DNA from 4 places in the Micromonospora palythoicola genome. Region 4 is predicted to be linked to each of the others. Evidence: riboswitches for the same ligand, from Rfam matches in the RefSeq annotation. Region 4 holds a riboswitch; each other region holds the start of a gene.

Region 1 (3,899 bases), on a different contig from region 4:
AACCATGCCCCTCCATCGTCGTGCGCCGGGACGATCCCGTCCGGGTGGCCTGCGTAGGGCCGCCCGCGGGCTGGTCGTCCTGGTAGCCGCCGCCGCGGTCGGTGCCGGCCTGCTCGCCGCCCCCGCGTACGCCGAGCCCTCGGTCGAGGAGATCGAGGCCCAGATCGACAAGCAGTGGCAGAAGCTGGAGCCCACCATCGAGCAGTACAACAAGGTGCGCTCCCAGCTGCGGGTCAACAGGCAGAAGTCGAAGAGCCTGGAGAAGAAGATCGAGCCGCTGGCCCTGGAGACCGAGCTGGCGATGAACCGGGTGGCCGACCTCGCCTCCCGGTACTACATCACCGGCCCGTCCAAGGAGATCGGTGTCGTGCTGCTCAACTCGAAGCCGAACGAGCTCGGCGAGCAGATGGCCTTCCTCGACCGGCTCGCCTCGCAGGAGCGCCGCGAGCTCGAAGGCGTCATGAAGATCCGCAAGAAGTACGACGACCAGAAGGCCAAGCTCGACGCCCTGATCGTCGACCAGGAGGCGAAGCAGAAGCAGCTGGCGGCGAAGAAGAAGCAGATCGACGCCGAGATCAAGCGGCTGGAGAAGTCGCTGCCGGTGACCACGGTCAAGACGACCAACTGCCCGACCATCAACGGTGTGGTCAGCGAGGCCGCCCGAACGGCGATCCGGACCGCCTGCGCCCAGGTCGGTAAGCCGTATGTTTGGGGTGCCACCGGGCCCAACTCGTTCGACTGCTCCGGTCTAACCCAGTACGCCTACCGGGCGGCCGGCATCTCGCTGACCCACTTCACCGGCGCACAGTGGAACGAGGGTAAGGCGATCTCCCGCTCCGACGCCCGCCCGGGTGATCTGGTCTTCTTCTTCAGCGATCTGCACCACGTGGGGCTGTATCTGGGCAACAACCAGATGGTGCACGCGGCGCGGGCCGGTAAGCCGGTCAACGTCTCGCCAATCACGACCATGCCGCTCGCCGGCTTCCGCCGACCCGGCTGAGCCACCATCGGCCGCCGCCTGAGCGGTCGCCCAGGAACGCCCGAGGGCCCCCGGTCAAGCCGACGGGGGCCTTCGTCATTGTCAGATGTCAGCACCCACAGTGATGGTGCGGCTCTGTTGCGTATCGACGCCGGTCGTCCCTACGCTGGGCAACCGTCGGCCGCTGGCAGGTCCGCCCAGCCCGGGCGGTAACGGTCCGACACCGCCGAATCGCTCGTGAGCGAGCCGGGGAACCAGGTACCTGGGGTGAATCCGTGACGGTCACGGTAGGGCGTCCCTTCCCGCCCGAACCCGTCAGCTAACCCGGTAGGCGGTAGCGGAAGAAGGAGTGCTGAGCCCGGTGGCAGATCATGCACCGCGGCCACCGTCGTCGCCGGCATGGCCCGGCCGATCGGCGGTCCCGCCGCGTTCCAGCTGGTACCGCTGCATTCTCGCCGGCCTGGCCGCGACCGCCGTGATGCTTGTCGGTGGCGCGACGCAGGCCCGGGCCGAGCCCACGGTCGCCGACATCGAGCGCCAGATCGACGAGGACTGGAATCGGCTCGAACCCGTCATCGAGCAGCACAACGCGACCCGGCAGGACCTGGCCGGCAAGCGGCGGGAGGCGGACGCGCTGGCCGCCCGGATGGCACCGCTGCAACGCCAGGTGGACGAGGCCATGGACCGGGTCGGCAAGCTCGCTGCCCGCGCCTACAAGGGCGAACACGTCCGGGTCGTCAACACGCTGCTCGGTAGCCGGTCGCCGGGCGAGGTGGTCGAGCAGCTCGGCCTGCTCGACCGGTACGCCCGCGTGCAGCAGCAGGACGTGCGGCACGCGAGCGACCTGCGCGACGAACTCGCCGAGACCAAGGCCGGCCTGGACCGCACGATCGGCGAGCTGACCCGCACCGAGGCCGATCTCGCCGAGCGGCGGCGACAGATCGACGCCGAGATCGACAGGTTGCAGCGGCTCCGGCTGCGGGCGTACGGGAAGGGTGGTGGTGGCCCGCTACGGCCGGCGCCCTGTCCGGCCAGCTACCCGGGCGGAGCGGCCGGCGAGGCCGTGACCTTCGCCTGCGCCCAGATCGGCAAGCCGTACTCCTGGGGCGCCGAGGGGCCCGACGCGTACGACTGTTCCGGGCTGACGTTGGCCGCGTGGTCGCGGGCCGGTGTCGCGCTGCCGCACAACGCGGCGCGGCAGCGTCGGGTCACCGAGGCGGTGAGTCGTGGCGCGCTGCGCCCCGGCGACCTGGTCTTCTACTACCGGGACCTGCACCATGTCGGGATGTACGTCGGCGACGGCTGGGTGGTGCACGCCTCCCGGGCGGGTCAACCGGTCAAGATGAAGCGGCTGGACAGCAGCCCGGTGCACAGCTTCGGCCGGCCCGGCTGAGGATCGCCGGTGTCAGCGGGTGGGCCAGGTGCGCCAGCTCTGCCAGGCACGACTGGGCGTCGGGCCGCGCTGACCCTGGTAGCGGGAGCCGTAGACGGCCGAACCGTACGGGTGCTCGGCCGGTGAGGAGAGCCGGAAGATGCAGAGCTGCCCGATCTTCATCCCGGGCCAGAGGGTGATCGGCAGGTTTGCCACGTTGGACAGTTCCAGGGTGACGTGACCGGAGAAGCCGGGGTCGATGAAGCCGGCGGTGGAGTGGGTGAGCAGGCCGAGTCGTCCCAGGCTGGACTTGCCTTCGAGGCGGCCGGCGAGCTGGTCGCCCAGCGAGATGACCTCGAGCGTGGAGGCGAGTACGAACTCGCCCGGGTGCAGCACGAACGCCTGGCCGTCGGGCACCTCGACGGCCGAGGTGAGGTCGTCCTGCCGGGTGGCCGGGTCGATGTGGGTGTAGAGGTGGTTGTTGAAGACCCGGAAGAGTTTGTCCAGACGCACGTCGATGCTGGAGGGCTGCACCAGAGTGGGCTCGAACGGTTCGAGCGCCAGGGTGCCCGCCTTGATCTCGGAGACCAGGTCGCGGTCGGAGAGCAGCATCGCCACACCATAGCTGCCGGTATGCGACACGCGTGTCGGACTACCCGCTTCGAACGTGTGTTCGATAGGATGTCGGCATGGCTTCCTGGTCCGAATTCGCCGCTGACGAGCCTCGACTCGCCAGCGGGATCCGCCTTCTCATGCAGCAGTACGGCCCGGGCTTCGGCTACCTGGCCACGGTCCGCGCCGACGGCGGACCCCGGGTGCACCCGGTCTCCCCGGTGATCACCGACGACGGTCTCTACTGCTTCGTTGTCGATTCACCGAAGCGGCGCGACCTGGAACGCGACGGCCGTTACGCGCTGCACTCGTTCCCGCCGGAGGAGAGCGACGACGAGGCGTACGTGGCCGGGCGGGCCCGGCCCGTCACCGATGACGCCACCGTCGCCCGGCTGGCGTTCGCGGCGCGAGCCGCCCCGCACGCCGACTGGCGCCTGTTCGAGTTCACGGTCGACGTGGCGATGCTGGCCCGACGGGAGCAGTCGGTGGCTGGGCCGAGCGAGCTGGCGTCGCGTCCGGCGGTCCAGGTCTGGCTCGACCCGGCGGGCGCCACACCCCAGGCCACGCGCTCGGTGCCGGCCCACTCCGGGCGGCATCACCGCCGCGCCGCCTGACCACACCCGCAGGTGCCGGCCCGTCCGACGGAGCCGGCACCCGCGGTACGCGGTGCGACGCTCGCGCTATGCCGCGCGGTAGGAGTTCCAGGCGTTGATCATGCGGGTGGCCTGACCCGACGTGAACTGGTACATGCAGCCGTCGTACGAGTAGTCCATGAAGTTGGTGATCGGGTCGAGGCCCGAGCTTGAGCAGGTGTCCCGGCCGGTCGGGCAGCCGCTGGCCGGCGAGGCCTCGGCCGGGGTGTCCGACACCTGGTCACCGCTGCCCGAGCAGCCGCCCTGGAAGGTGTGGTAGAGGTTCAGCCAGTGGCCGACCTCG
Region 2 (3,899 bases), on a different contig from region 4:
CTGAACGGCGCGACCTGGCGCAAGTCCACCCGCAGCGGCGCCGGCGGTGGCGACTGCGTGGAGGTCGCCGACAACCTGCCCGGCGTCGTGCTGGTCCGCGACACCAAGAACCGCGACGCCGCCACGCTGGTCTTCACCCCGGCCGCCTGGGCGAGCTTCGTCGGCCTGGCGAAGCAGCACCGCACGCACGCCTGACGAGCCCGAACTTCGTCGCCCCGGCGACACCGCACCGCACGCACGCCGGACGAACCCCGAGCCACGTCGACCCGACGACACGGGCACGACGCACGCCTGACGAGACCCGAGTCACGTCGACCCGTCGACACAGCTCGACCCACGCCTGACGAAACCCGAGCCACGTCGACCCCACAACGCAGCACGACCCACCGCTCGACGTACCCGAAACGGAAGCCCTCGGCCAGCGGGCCGAGGGCTTCCGGGTGCGGCGGAACGATGCGATCAGGCCGAGTAGCCGCGGGTGGCGGCCCAGTTGGCCAGGTCGATGGTGCTGAGCCAGTACGACGGGTAGGAGGCGTCGGCCGAGTCGGCGATCTTCACCAGCCGGCCGGAGTCGTCGTAGCCGACCACGGCGATGTAGTGGCCGCCGGGGAAGGAGTGCCAGCGGCCGTCGGTGTCGGTGACGGAGCCGGCGACGTTCACCACGACGCCCCGCCCGTCGGTGACGGCGGCGACGACGTCCGCCTGGAGCTGGTCCATCTGGGCCGGGGTGGCCGCACCGCCACGGATCATCGTGGTCTCGTACGGGTCGCCCTTGACGACGGCGTTGAGGACGCGGGTGGTGTCCTCGGCCGAGTTGGTGCCGGCGAACGTGGTGCCGAGCTGGCTGGCCAGGGCGTCCTGGCTGCGCGCGACACCGGCGGCGCTCAGCGCGTTACGCACCGCGGCGGGACCGCAGTAGTAGCCGTTGATCTGGGCCTGGTGGTCGTAGTCCAGAACCTTCGAGGCGGGCGGCTTCGGTGCCGCTTTCTTGCTGGTCAGGTCCGGGTCCGGGGTGGCCGAGCTGGGCTTCGGCGACGGCGAGGCGGCGGCGCTTGCCGGTGCCGGACTGGCCGGCGCGGCGCTTGCCGGCGCGGCGCTGCTCGGCGCGGCGGTGGCCGGCGCGACCTGCGCCTGGCTCGGCGCGGCCACCGTGTCGCCGCGTAGTTCGGCGGCGGTGGTGGCCCGCGTGGGGGCCGGGGTGTTCCCGGTGCCGGCCAGGGCGGCGCCGGTGCCGGTGGCCAGGACGAGCGCCACGGCGGATCCGGCAACGAGCTGATAGGGGCGTTCGCTGACCAGCCGGCGGAGCCGGCGGGTGAGGGCGTGCTTCACTGATTCCTCCACGGGCTGAGGGGAGAACGGCGCACCGGCTCCGGCGGTCGGGTCGGCGACGGGACGCCGACGACCACCCGGGTGAGCGGGACAGACCGTTCAGGGGTACGCCCGGCGGGCCGGGCGGTGGCGATGACCGGGGTCAGCTCGCGGCGGTCGGGCCGGCGAGCACGGGCACCGCGGTGCCGTGAAGGTGGGGGAACGGGGAGATCACATCGGACTGCACGAGGGTTGGTACTCCTTCCGTCACCGCCGACCGGGTTAGCTGACGGATTCGGGCGGGAAGTCGCCCTACCGCGGGCCGAGGCTCGCGGATTCACCCCAGTGGTGCAGTGGGTCCCCGGTTCGTGAGTTCACGATTGAGCGGGTCGGTACGGCGTCGCTTCCTGCGATCGGTTACCGCACCGGACGCGCTGACACTACTGGCCGGTCACCTTGAAGCCAACCCGCTCTGACCTGCTTAAACATGATCGGGCGGGGCAATTTTCGGGTATCCGGGAACTGGCGTCGTTCAATGGGACCGACCGCATTCCGGGTACCAACGGGTGACAACCGGACGGCAGGGAGAAAACTCGACGGGGATTACTGCGGCAAACGTCTCACCTACGAACAGTGACCGAATTTCGAACCAATGTGACCCGGCTCACGGAATTTCAGCCGAGCCGAGCCGGACGCCAACGCGGGACCAGGTCGGACCGCTCGACGACGGCGCGTCCGGACGCGGGCGCTCGGTTCGGTCGGAGCCGCGCGGCGGCCGCGTACGCCTCGGCGGAGAGGCTGCGGGCCGCCTCGGTGGCCAGTTCCGCCGCCCGCCACAGGTCACGCTCCCGCTCGGCGGCCGATCGATAGGCGGCCAGGCGGTTGTCGCGTACCACCCGGGCGATGACGGCCTCCTGCTCGGCCGGGTGACGTCGGGGATCCCAGCCGGACCGGTGCGCCAGTACGTCGGTGAGCTGCCGGACGGTCAGGTCACCGCGCCAGTGGGCAGCCATCGCGGCCCGGTGCAGCCAGCGCTCCCGAGCCGCGTACTCGGCCGGGGTGCGCGGGGTGCGCGGGGCCGGCAGTCCGGTGACACCGGCCAGCCGACGGGCGGCGGCCTCCGCCTCGTCGTACGCGACCCAGGCGCGGTCCAGCTCCCCCTGGGCCACCCGCCACGCCGTGCGCCGCCGCTCGGCGTTCTGGCCGGCGCCGGCTGCCGCGACCGCCACCTCCCCGGCGTATCGGCGCAGGTCGGTCTCCTCGGCCGCGGCGCGGAGCGCGTCCCGGTCGGTGGTCTTCTCCACCGGTCCGGACGGCTCCGGGCGGGCGACCAGCACGGTGAGCACGCCCAGCGCGAGCACCAGCAGGACCGACCAGATGGCGGCGGCGCGCGGCACGTCGATCAGGAACTGGTAGAGAACGGTTTTCTCCATGTCGGCACCTCAGGGACATCGGTACGGCGAAGGTGGTCGTACCGGCAGCGGACGGCGTTGCGGCGCGGTTGCCGGGGTTCGGGCGGGCGGTGCCGCCGGTCGTGGCGCGCACCGACGGCGCGATCGGCGGCAACGGGCTGGCCCGTGCTCGGCGCGGGTGCGCGGCGCGGAGGCGACGAAGGGGTCGCCAGGATCAGGCGTGCGGTGGGGCGCGGGCGACCCGGACACCCGCCACCGGAGCCGCCGGCCCCCGCGTGACGCCGGCGGTGCCGCTGCCGAGCGCCGTCAGCCCGGGCTGGCCACCGGCCGCCGGCGGCGTCGCGGGCATCGCCGACCCGGCGGAGTCAGCGGCGTCCCGCGCGCTCGGCGACCCGGACGCCTCCGCCGCGTCACCGGCGCGCGGCCCGGCCGACGACGCGGACGCCCCGGCCAGGTCGGCGTCACCGGCACCGCGCACGGTCGGCATCGCCAGGCCGACCCGGTCGAGACCGGTCGCCAGGTCGAGGCTGGCCACCAGGTCGAGACCGTTCGCCAGGTCGAAACCGGCCAGGTCGGGGGGTGCGGCGACGTCGCGGGCCAGGTCACGCGCGACGGCGGCGGCCTCGGCCGGCGATGCGACGGGGGGCCGGTCGGGCAGTGCCCAGGCGCCGAGGGTGAAGGCGGCGGCGACCGCGAGCCCGGTCAGCAGCCGCGCGGCCCAGCGCGCCAACCACCACAGCGGACGGGCGGGCGCGGCGGGAAGCACCTCGTCACGCTACCGCCACCGACGGCCCGCACGCACCGGTCACCGGGCGTGTCGTACCGTCCGGCGCGTCGGGTACGTACGCCTATTTGCGCAGGTCAGCCCGCCGGCCGCCTACCGTCCCTGCTGGACGGAGCGGCCCTGCCCCGGGCCGGTGGCGAGGTCCGCATCGCCGTCACCGGACACCCGCTGGCGCGGCAGCCCGTCCACGACCGGTCCGCCCGGCGGACCGGATCGCGGGACACCGTTCGACTCCGTGACTCGCGCCGTGCCACCGGACGTCGCGGACCACCCGCCATCCGGCGTCGCGGGCCCGCCGTCCTGCGGGCCGGGTCGTGGTGGCCGGGACGGGGCCAGGAGACGCATCATCGGCTGCTCCACGTACCGCTGCAACAGCGCGGCCAGTCCCAGGGTGA
Region 3 (3,899 bases), on a different contig from region 4:
CCCCCCCCCCGCGACGAGGAGGTCAGTACACCGACAGGTGGACGTGGTTGGTGTGGTCGCTGGACGGGTCACCACGGGCACCGCTGTACGACTTCCAGCCGCTGCTGGGCAACCAGATCTGCCTGTACCAGATCACGTAGAGCACCGCGAGCCGGTCGGCGTTGTTGACGAAGTACGCCGCCAGGTTGTTGCCGTACGAGCGGTCACCGCCGGTGGCGTCCCCGCCGAAGCCGTTCTTCTGGGCCGCGAAGTCGCAGGCCCGACCCTTCGGGTGCTCGCCGGAGCCGCCGGAGCGGTAGCAGGAGACGTACCGGGTGAAGCCGGCCGACTTGGCCTGCTTCAACGCGTGCAGGGTGCGTGGGGTGATGCAGCCGTTGGCCGGGGTGGGGTCGTTGACGCTGCACGACTCCGAGGGCCACGACCCGTCGGAGTTGCGCGGAGCCGGCTTGGCGGTGGGGCTCGACCCGCCGCTACGCGACGGTGACCGGGCGGCCCGTTCGGCGGCCCTGGCCCGCTCGGCCGCCTCGTCCCGCTCGATGGCCACGGTCAACGCCCGCTCGGCCTGGTCCTTGCGCTTGGCCATCACGGCCACCTGCTTGCGCTGCTCCTGGATCTCCGCGTCCAGGGCCTGCTTGGTGGCGCTGACCTCGTCCCGGGCGGTCTGGAGTTCCCGCAGCGCGCGGTCCTCGTTCGCGGCCACCGCGTCCAGCGCCGCCGCCCGATCCATGAAACCGGCCGGTGACCCGCTGTTGAGCAGCGCCGAAGCGGCACCCAGCCGTCCGGTGCGGTACGCCTGAGCGGCGATCTCGGCGACGTTGGTACCGCGCTCGGCGACCTGGCTCTCGGTCGTCTTGAGCCGCTCGGCCAGCTTCTTCTGCCGCTTCACCGAGCGGTCGAGCGCGGTCTTGGCGTCGAGGTAGCCCTTGCTGGCAGCCTCCAGCTGGGCCCGTAGGGCCGGGGTGCCACCCTCGTCGTCCACATCTCCCGGTGCCGCCGCCCGCAACGCCTGCGGTGCGGCGGTCGCTGGGGAGAAGGGAGCCAGCGCGACGCCGAGGGTGAGGGCGAGCGCGGCGGCGATCAGGGCCGCCGTACGGGCGGCCGGTCTTACCGTTGCCACTGCTGGCATGCACATGTCCTTCCGTCAGCCGCCGACCGGGTTAGCTGACGGGTTCGGGACGGAAGATCCCTACCGCTGGCGCGGATACACCCCAGGAACATGGTTCCCCGGTTCGCCCTGGCGGGCGATTAGGCGGCGGCCGCCGCCGGCACCGGTGGGTGCCGCCTGGCGATGGCCGGGTCAGAGCCTACCGGTGCGCACGTGACCGGTGCAGCTGCTGTTACTGCTGGTGTTCGGTTGTTGACTAGTGAACCAGAGCAAATCGGACAACAACCTACTTTTACCCGATTGGCCTGGTCACCACCGCACCGCCCCGCAACCCCCGGGGTCGGTACGCGGCTCGACCTGGAGGGTCGCGTGGTCGATCTGGAAGTCCTCGCGCAGCGCCGAACGGGCCGCCGCCAGGACGGTGCCGACATCGGCGTCCGGTCTGACGGTCAGGTGTGCGGAGGCGACCTCCATGCCGGAGGTCAACGTCCAGACGTGCAGGTCGTGGACGCCGGCCACGCCCGGCACCGCGGCCAGCCGGTCGTGCACGGCGGTGACCTGCAGGTGTTCCGGTGCGGCCTGGACCAGGATGCGTACCGCCGCCCGGCCCAGGCGCCAGGTCCGGGGCAGGATGAACCCGGCGATCGCGACCGCCACCAGCGGATCGGCCCACCACCAGTCGGTCACCGCGATCAGCAGGGCGGCCGCGATCACCCCCAGCGAGCCCAGCAGGTCCGCCAGCACCTCCAGGTAGGCCCCCCGCAGGTTGATGCTCTCCCGCGCACCCGGACGCAACAGTGCGAACGCGGCGACGTTGGCGAGCAGGCCGAGCGCCGCCACCACCAGAACCGGGCCGGCGAGCACCTCGGGCGGATTTCCGAAGCGACGTACCGCTTCGACCAGCACGTACACCGCGACGCCCGAGAGCAGTACCGCGTTGGCCAGGGCCGCGAGCACCTCCAGCCGGTAGAGCCCGAAGGTGCGTTGCGGGTCGGTGTCGGCCCGCCGGGTGGCGGCCACGGCCGCGAGGGCCATCCCGATGCCCAGCACATCGGTGAACATGTGTCCGGCGTCGGAGAGCAGGGCCAGCGAACCGGTCCGCAACGCGGTGACCGCCTCGATCACCGTCAGCGCACCGAGCAGGGCGAACGCCGCCCACAGCCGGCCGGAGTGGCGGCGCGCGGCGGTCGACACCGCAGCGTGGTGGTGGTCATGGCCGGCACCCACCCAGACACCTTCCGTCGTCCGGCGAGCCGGGGACGGACCTATGCCAACATCGCTATGAGTGCAATCGTCGGGCCTCGTGATCGCTAACCGGTCGGGTCGACGGTGGTCAGCCGCTGGGTGGCCCGGGACAGCGCGACGTAGAGAGTACGGACACCGGAGCCGGGCTCCGCCCGGATCTCCGCCGGGGCGACCAGCACCACCCCGTCGTACTCCATGCCCTTGGCCTCCAGGCTGGTCACCACCTGCAACCGATCGCCGCCACGTGCCCCCAGCCAGGCCGCGACCTGATCCCGTCGGGGCACCGGGGTGATCACCCCGACGGTGCCCTCCACCTCGCCGAGCAGGGCGCTGGCGGCCGTCACGACGGTCGCCTCCAACTCGGGGGCCGGCACCACGAGCCGCACCGGATCGATCCCGGTGGAGCGGACCGCGGTGGGCAGCGCGAGATCGGGGTACGCCCGCCGGATCTCGGCCGCCGCCACCGCGAAGATCTCGGCCGAGTTCCGGTAGTTCGTGGTGAGGGTGAAGCGGTGCCGACGACGGCGACCCAGCGCCTGGTCACGGGCCCGGGCCAGCTCCTGCGGATCCCCCGTCCACGCGGTCTGCGCCGGGTCGCCCACCACCGTCCAGGACGCCAACCGGCCGCGCCGGCCCACCATCCGCCACTGCATCGGTGAGACGTCCTGGGACTCGTCGACCACCAGGTGGGCGTAGTCGCGGTAGTCCTCGGGGCGCTCCCGAGCGGCCTGCCGGGCAGCCCGCTGCCGGTCGGCGAACGTGCTCAGCTCGCGTACCCCACCGGCCAACTGGAACGGGTCCCGCTTCGGGCGGGCGGCGCGCATCGGTTTGCCGAGCAGCGCGTCCAGCTCGTCCAGCAGCGCGACGTCGGCGACGGTCGGACCATCCGTGGCCAACCCCCGGTACGCCGAGCCGAGCAGCCGGATCTCGGCACCGGAGAGCAGTCCCGCGCCGTACCGGCGCAACCGCTGCGGATCGGCCAACCAGGCGAGCACGTGCCGCGGATGCAGCCGGGGCCACCACGCCTTCAGGAAGTCGCGGAAATCGGTCCGGTCGATCAGCTCGTCCTCGAAGGCGCGCTGCTCCGGCAGCCCGGCGATGCCCAGCCGGCGGGCCTGCGCCCAGAGCGCGGCGAGCACGCCGTCGAAGCCCGCCCGACGCACCTCGTTGCGGCGGGCGCCACGGGGCAGCGCCCGCTCGCGGATGGCGTCCAGCTCGGCCCGCTCCAGCCGCAGCAGCGTGCCCCGGTACAGCAGGCGCAGCTCGGGCGGGGCATCGGGCACCGCGTCCCGGGCGGCCCGTTCCAGCACCCGGCGCATCCGCAGCGAACCCTTGACCGCCGCCACGTCGGGCGGGTCGGTGCGGGTGGCCACCACCCCGGGGAACAGGGTGCCCAGCGAGTGCAGGGTGGCGGTGTCCTCACCGAGCGACGGCAGCACCGAGGCGATGTACTCGACGAAGACCGAGGAGGGGCCGATCACCAGGATGCCGCCACCGGCGTACCGGCTGCGGTCGGTGTAGAGCAGGTACGCCGCGCGATGCAGCGCCA
Region 4 (3,899 bases):
GCCCCGCAGCGCGCCCTCGCCGAACTGCTCGCCGGCAACCACCGATTCGTCACCGACGCGCTGCGGCATCCCAATCAGGACGCCGGGCGTCGGGCCGCCGTCGCGACCGGGCAGCATCCCTTCGCGGTGATCGTCGGCTGCTCCGACTCCCGGCTCGCCGCCGAGATCATCTTCGATCGCGGGCTGGGCGACCTCTTCGTGGTCCGCACCGCCGGGCACACCGTCGGGCCGGAGGTGCTGGGCAGCGTGGAGTACGCGGTGGCCGTGCTGGGCACGCCGCTGGTGGTGGTGCTGGGCCACGACTCGTGCGGTGCCGTCCAGGCGGCCCGCGAGGCACTGGCCACCGACACCACGCCCCCGGGGCATCTGGGTGCCGTGGTCGACGCGGTGGTGCCGAGCCTACGCCGAGCGCAGGACGCCGGGGTGCAGGAGCTGGACGAGATCGTGGACATCCACATCGCGCGAACCGTCGAGACGATGCTGGACTCGTCGGCGACCCTCGCGGCGGAGGTGGCTGCCGGGCGGTGCGCGGTGGTCGGCATGTCGTACCGACTGGCCGCCGGTGAGGTGCGGGCGGTCGCCGCGGAACCCGCCGAACTGGCCGGCGCGATGGCGACCGCGCCCTGATCCGCGACCGACGACGACGTCCGGAACGACGAGGGCCGTTCCGCCACGGTTGGCGGAACGGCCCTCGGTGCGTCGCGCCGGGCGATCAGAGCAGTGACACGTGCACGTGGTCGGTGTGGTTGGACGGGCCGCTGTAGGAACTCCAGCGTTCCGTCGCCGCGAACCAGATCTGGCGGTTCCAGATCACGTAGTAGACGCCCAGCCGGTCGGCGTTGCGGACCAGGAAGGCCGCCAGGTTGTTGCCGTAGATCCGGGTGTCGTTGTTGTGCCACGGGCTGAAGCCGCTGTTCTGCAACGACCAGTCACAGGCCCGACCCTTGGGGTGCTCGAACTTGTCACCCGGCCGGAAGCAGCCGACGAACCGGTTGAACCCGGCCCGCTTGACCTCCTTGTACATGTGCAGCGTCCGGGGCGTGATGCAGCCCGACGTGGTGGGGTCGTTCTGACTGCACGACTCGGGCTTCCACCCGCCGTCCGAGGAGCGGTTCGGCCCGATCCGGGCCACCGGCGAGGTGGCGTCCACCAGTCCGCCGGTCAGGCCGACGCCGCCGACCAGCCGGAGGGACTTCTCCGCCTCGCTCTTCTTGCGCGCCATGTCGTTGGTCAGCTTCTTCTGCTCGCGCACCTCGGCGTCGAGCGCGAGCTTGGCCTGCTCGGCGCGGAGCTTTATCGCGTTGACCTCGCCCAGCTTCTTGTCGTTCACCAGGTTCAGCTCGTCGAGCGCCGAGGCCCGGTTGATGAACGAGTCCGGTGCGCCGCTCTGCAACAACATGGCGATCGCGCCGACCCGGCCGGTCCGGTAGGACTGGGTGGCGATCTCGGCGACCTGGGGAGCGAGCGCGTCCAGGTCGGCCTGCGCGGCACGGACCTCGACCGCCAGCTGGAGCTGGCGCTTCTTGGACTTCTCCAGCTTGGCCTTGGCCTTGGAGTAGTCCCGGGTGGTCGCCTCGATCAGATCGTTGAGCATCGGCGGGTCGTCGTCGTGCTCCGCCGGTTTGGGGTCGTTCGGTGCGGCCGTGGCCGGCATCGGGCCGGCGAACACGGCGAACGCGGCGAACACGGCCACCACGGGTGTCAACCAGCGGCGTAGGGGTGCCGTCACTGTTTTCCCTTCCATCGACCGCCGACCGGGTTAGCTGACGGGTTCGGGACGGAAGTGGCCCCTACCGCTTTCGCGGATTCACCCCACCTACCTGGGTCCCCGGCTCGCCTGAGGGCGATTGGGCGGTGGCACCGCAGGCGCCGCTGCGCGCCTTCGGCGGTGACCGGCAGTGAGGTTACCCGACAGTCCATCTGTGCTTCTACGCCCCGAACCCGACTAGATGCGTCATTTCGTAATCGCTTTGAGTGACCAGCGACACGGTTTCGAGCCGCATCGGCAGGGGCGGTCACGTTGAGGAGTGTCACCATGTGGTGTCCGTGCTCCTGTCCGGGTCGGGCCACCCCGAGGGGGTGGCGGGGGACGTGTTTCGGGTGGGTGGGGTGCTCAGGGCGCGGAGCGCCTCGGCCCGGTCCGTCGCCGGCCGGGGGACCAGGGGGGTGGGTTCACCGGTGCGGGCACCGGCCTCGCCGCGTCCGGCGGTGGTGACGACCGCCGCCAGCGCCGTGGTCAGCGGCACCGCGGCGATCAGCCCGAGCGTGGCCACCACGCTGCGGACGATCTCCGTGGTGAGGAACTCGCTGGTCACGATCTGGCCCAGCGCGCGGGAGTCCGCGGTCAGCAGGAGCAGCAGTGGCAGCGAGGCCCCGGCGTACGCCAGCACGATGGTGTTCACCACCGAGGCGATGTGGGCCCGCCCGACCCGGGTGGCCGAGCGGTACAGCTCCCGGCGGGAGAGGTTCGGGTTGGCGTGACGCAGTTCGTTGACCGCGGCGGCCTGGGTGACCGTGACGTCGTCGAGCACGCCCAGCGAGCCGATGATGATGCCGGCCAGCAGCAGGCCGTGCAGGTCGACATCCCCCCGGAACATGGACAGGGTGGTGGCGTCCTCGCTGCCGAATCCGGTCAGGTGGGTGGCCCCGGTGGCGGCCAGCCCGAGCAGCCCGGTGAGGACCAGACTGGCGAGCGTGCCGAGCACGGCCACCGAGGTCTGCGCGGAGATGCCGTGGGTCAGATACAGCACCACGAACATGATCAACGAGGCGCCGACGATGGCGACCGCGAGCGGCGGCCGGCCGGCGCTGATGCCGGGCAGCACGAAGGTCAGCAGGATCGCGAAGCTGGCCGCCAGGCCGCCCAGCGCCGCCAGGCCCCGTAGCCGCCCGAAGGCGACGATGGCGGCGGCGAAGAGCACGGCCAGCCACACCAGCGGCTTGCCGCGCTGGTGTTCGGCGATGTTGTAGGTGCTGATCGACGGATCCTCCGGGTCGATGAGCGAGACCAGGATGATGTCGTCGCCGACGTCGACGCGGGGTGCCCCCGGCCCGGCCGGGATGGGCGTCTGCACCTCCTGGCCGGCGTCCGGGCCGGTCTGCACCCGCACGGTGACCGTGCCGCAGGGGCCCGCCGCGGTTGTCGGGGTGCCCTCGGGCACTGCCGGGTTGGACGGGCAGGGCTCGCTCACCACCCGGGTGACCGTGCCGTGGTAGCGGGGGGCGTCGTCGGTGGCCTCGGGACGTGGGGCGTCCCGGGGCCAGAGCACGATCGCGGCGACCAGGGTGGCGAGGAAGAGGGGCACCACCGTCACGACGAGGATCCGCCGCACCCCGGGCGGGGTGGGCGGAGCGGAACGGGTGTGGTCGGCGCCCATTCAGTGTCTCCCAACGATTCCAGGGCTGAGTACGTGTCGATGGGCGAGACGGTTCAGTGCCGCCGGAGGACCGTGTCGAGGGGCAGCCCGAATGGCCGGAAGGTGGCGGGGCGGCTGCGTACCGTGAGCTGGGGAGGGGTTCGCGACGGCGGCGGGGGCGGGTGCCCGCCAGCGACCTCGGGCCGCGCGGCACGGATTTCGGCTGGCCATCGTGTGCGAATGGTAACCAGCCCGACCTCCCGACGCCGCTCGCGAGGGTATGTCGGCGGGTCGGGTCAGCCGCGCTTCATGAGCCGGCCCACGGCGGCCATCATCTCGGACGCCATCTCGTCGGCGCGCCCCTCGGCGGCACCTTCGTGCATGCAGTGCCGGGCGTGCCCGTCGAGCAGGCCGAGGGCGACCTTGTCCAGCGCGGCCTGGATGGCGGAGATCTGGGTGAGCACGTCGATGCAGTAGCGATCGTCGTCGACCATCTTCTCGATGCCGCGCACCTGGCCCTCCACGCGGCGCAACCGGGCCAGG

The links. Region 4 has a riboswitch for cyclic di-AMP ahead of V5O40_RS05325 (coiled-coil domain-containing protein). Riboswitches for the same ligand answer to the same signal wherever they lie in the genome.
Region 1: linked by a shared signal. The riboswitch ahead of V5O40_RS03575 (NlpC/P60 family protein) and the one ahead of V5O40_RS05325 (coiled-coil domain-containing protein) in region 4 are both predicted to bind cyclic di-AMP.
Region 2: linked by a shared signal. The riboswitch ahead of V5O40_RS07575 (C39 family peptidase) and the one ahead of V5O40_RS05325 (coiled-coil domain-containing protein) in region 4 are both predicted to bind cyclic di-AMP.
Region 3: linked by a shared signal. The riboswitch ahead of V5O40_RS06640 (coiled-coil domain-containing protein) and the one ahead of V5O40_RS05325 (coiled-coil domain-containing protein) in region 4 are both predicted to bind cyclic di-AMP.

The regions. Positions count from the first base shown of each region.
Region 1 is NZ_JBAGKI010000005.1:30,539-34,437, reverse strand. Features, by position in the region: gene V5O40_RS03580 (C40 family peptidase) at 5-1,000, shown strand; cyclic di-AMP (ydaO/yuaA leader) riboswitch at 1,194-1,328, shown strand; gene V5O40_RS03575 (NlpC/P60 family protein) at 1,341-2,372, shown strand; gene dcd (dCTP deaminase) at 2,385-2,963, opposite strand; gene V5O40_RS03565 (pyridoxamine 5'-phosphate oxidase family protein) at 3,041-3,577, shown strand; gene V5O40_RS03560 (zinc metalloprotease) at 3,644-3,899, opposite strand, start outside.
Region 2 is NZ_JBAGKI010000011.1:102,543-106,441, forward strand. Features, by position in the region: gene V5O40_RS07565 (helix-turn-helix domain-containing protein) at 1-4, shown strand, start outside; gene V5O40_RS07570 (DUF397 domain-containing protein) at 1-195, shown strand, start outside; gene V5O40_RS07575 (C39 family peptidase) at 460-1,341, opposite strand; cyclic di-AMP (ydaO/yuaA leader) riboswitch at 1,565-1,705, opposite strand; gene V5O40_RS07580 (hypothetical protein) at 1,983-2,741, opposite strand; gene V5O40_RS07585 (hypothetical protein) at 2,935-3,486, opposite strand; gene V5O40_RS07590 (acyltransferase family protein) at 3,598-3,899, opposite strand, start outside.
Region 3 is NZ_JBAGKI010000009.1:115,828-119,726, reverse strand. Features, by position in the region: gene V5O40_RS06640 (coiled-coil domain-containing protein) at 23-1,126, opposite strand; cyclic di-AMP (ydaO/yuaA leader) riboswitch at 1,131-1,262, opposite strand; gene V5O40_RS06635 (cation diffusion facilitator family transporter) at 1,415-2,332, opposite strand; gene V5O40_RS06630 (HelD family protein) at 2,416-3,899, opposite strand, start outside.
Region 4 is NZ_JBAGKI010000007.1:101,312-105,210, forward strand. Features, by position in the region: gene V5O40_RS05320 (carbonic anhydrase) at 1-627, shown strand, start outside; gene V5O40_RS05325 (coiled-coil domain-containing protein) at 713-1,729, opposite strand; cyclic di-AMP (ydaO/yuaA leader) riboswitch at 1,734-1,864, opposite strand; gene V5O40_RS05330 (YibE/F family protein) at 2,031-3,377, opposite strand; gene V5O40_RS05335 (metal-sensitive transcriptional regulator) at 3,653-3,899, opposite strand, start outside.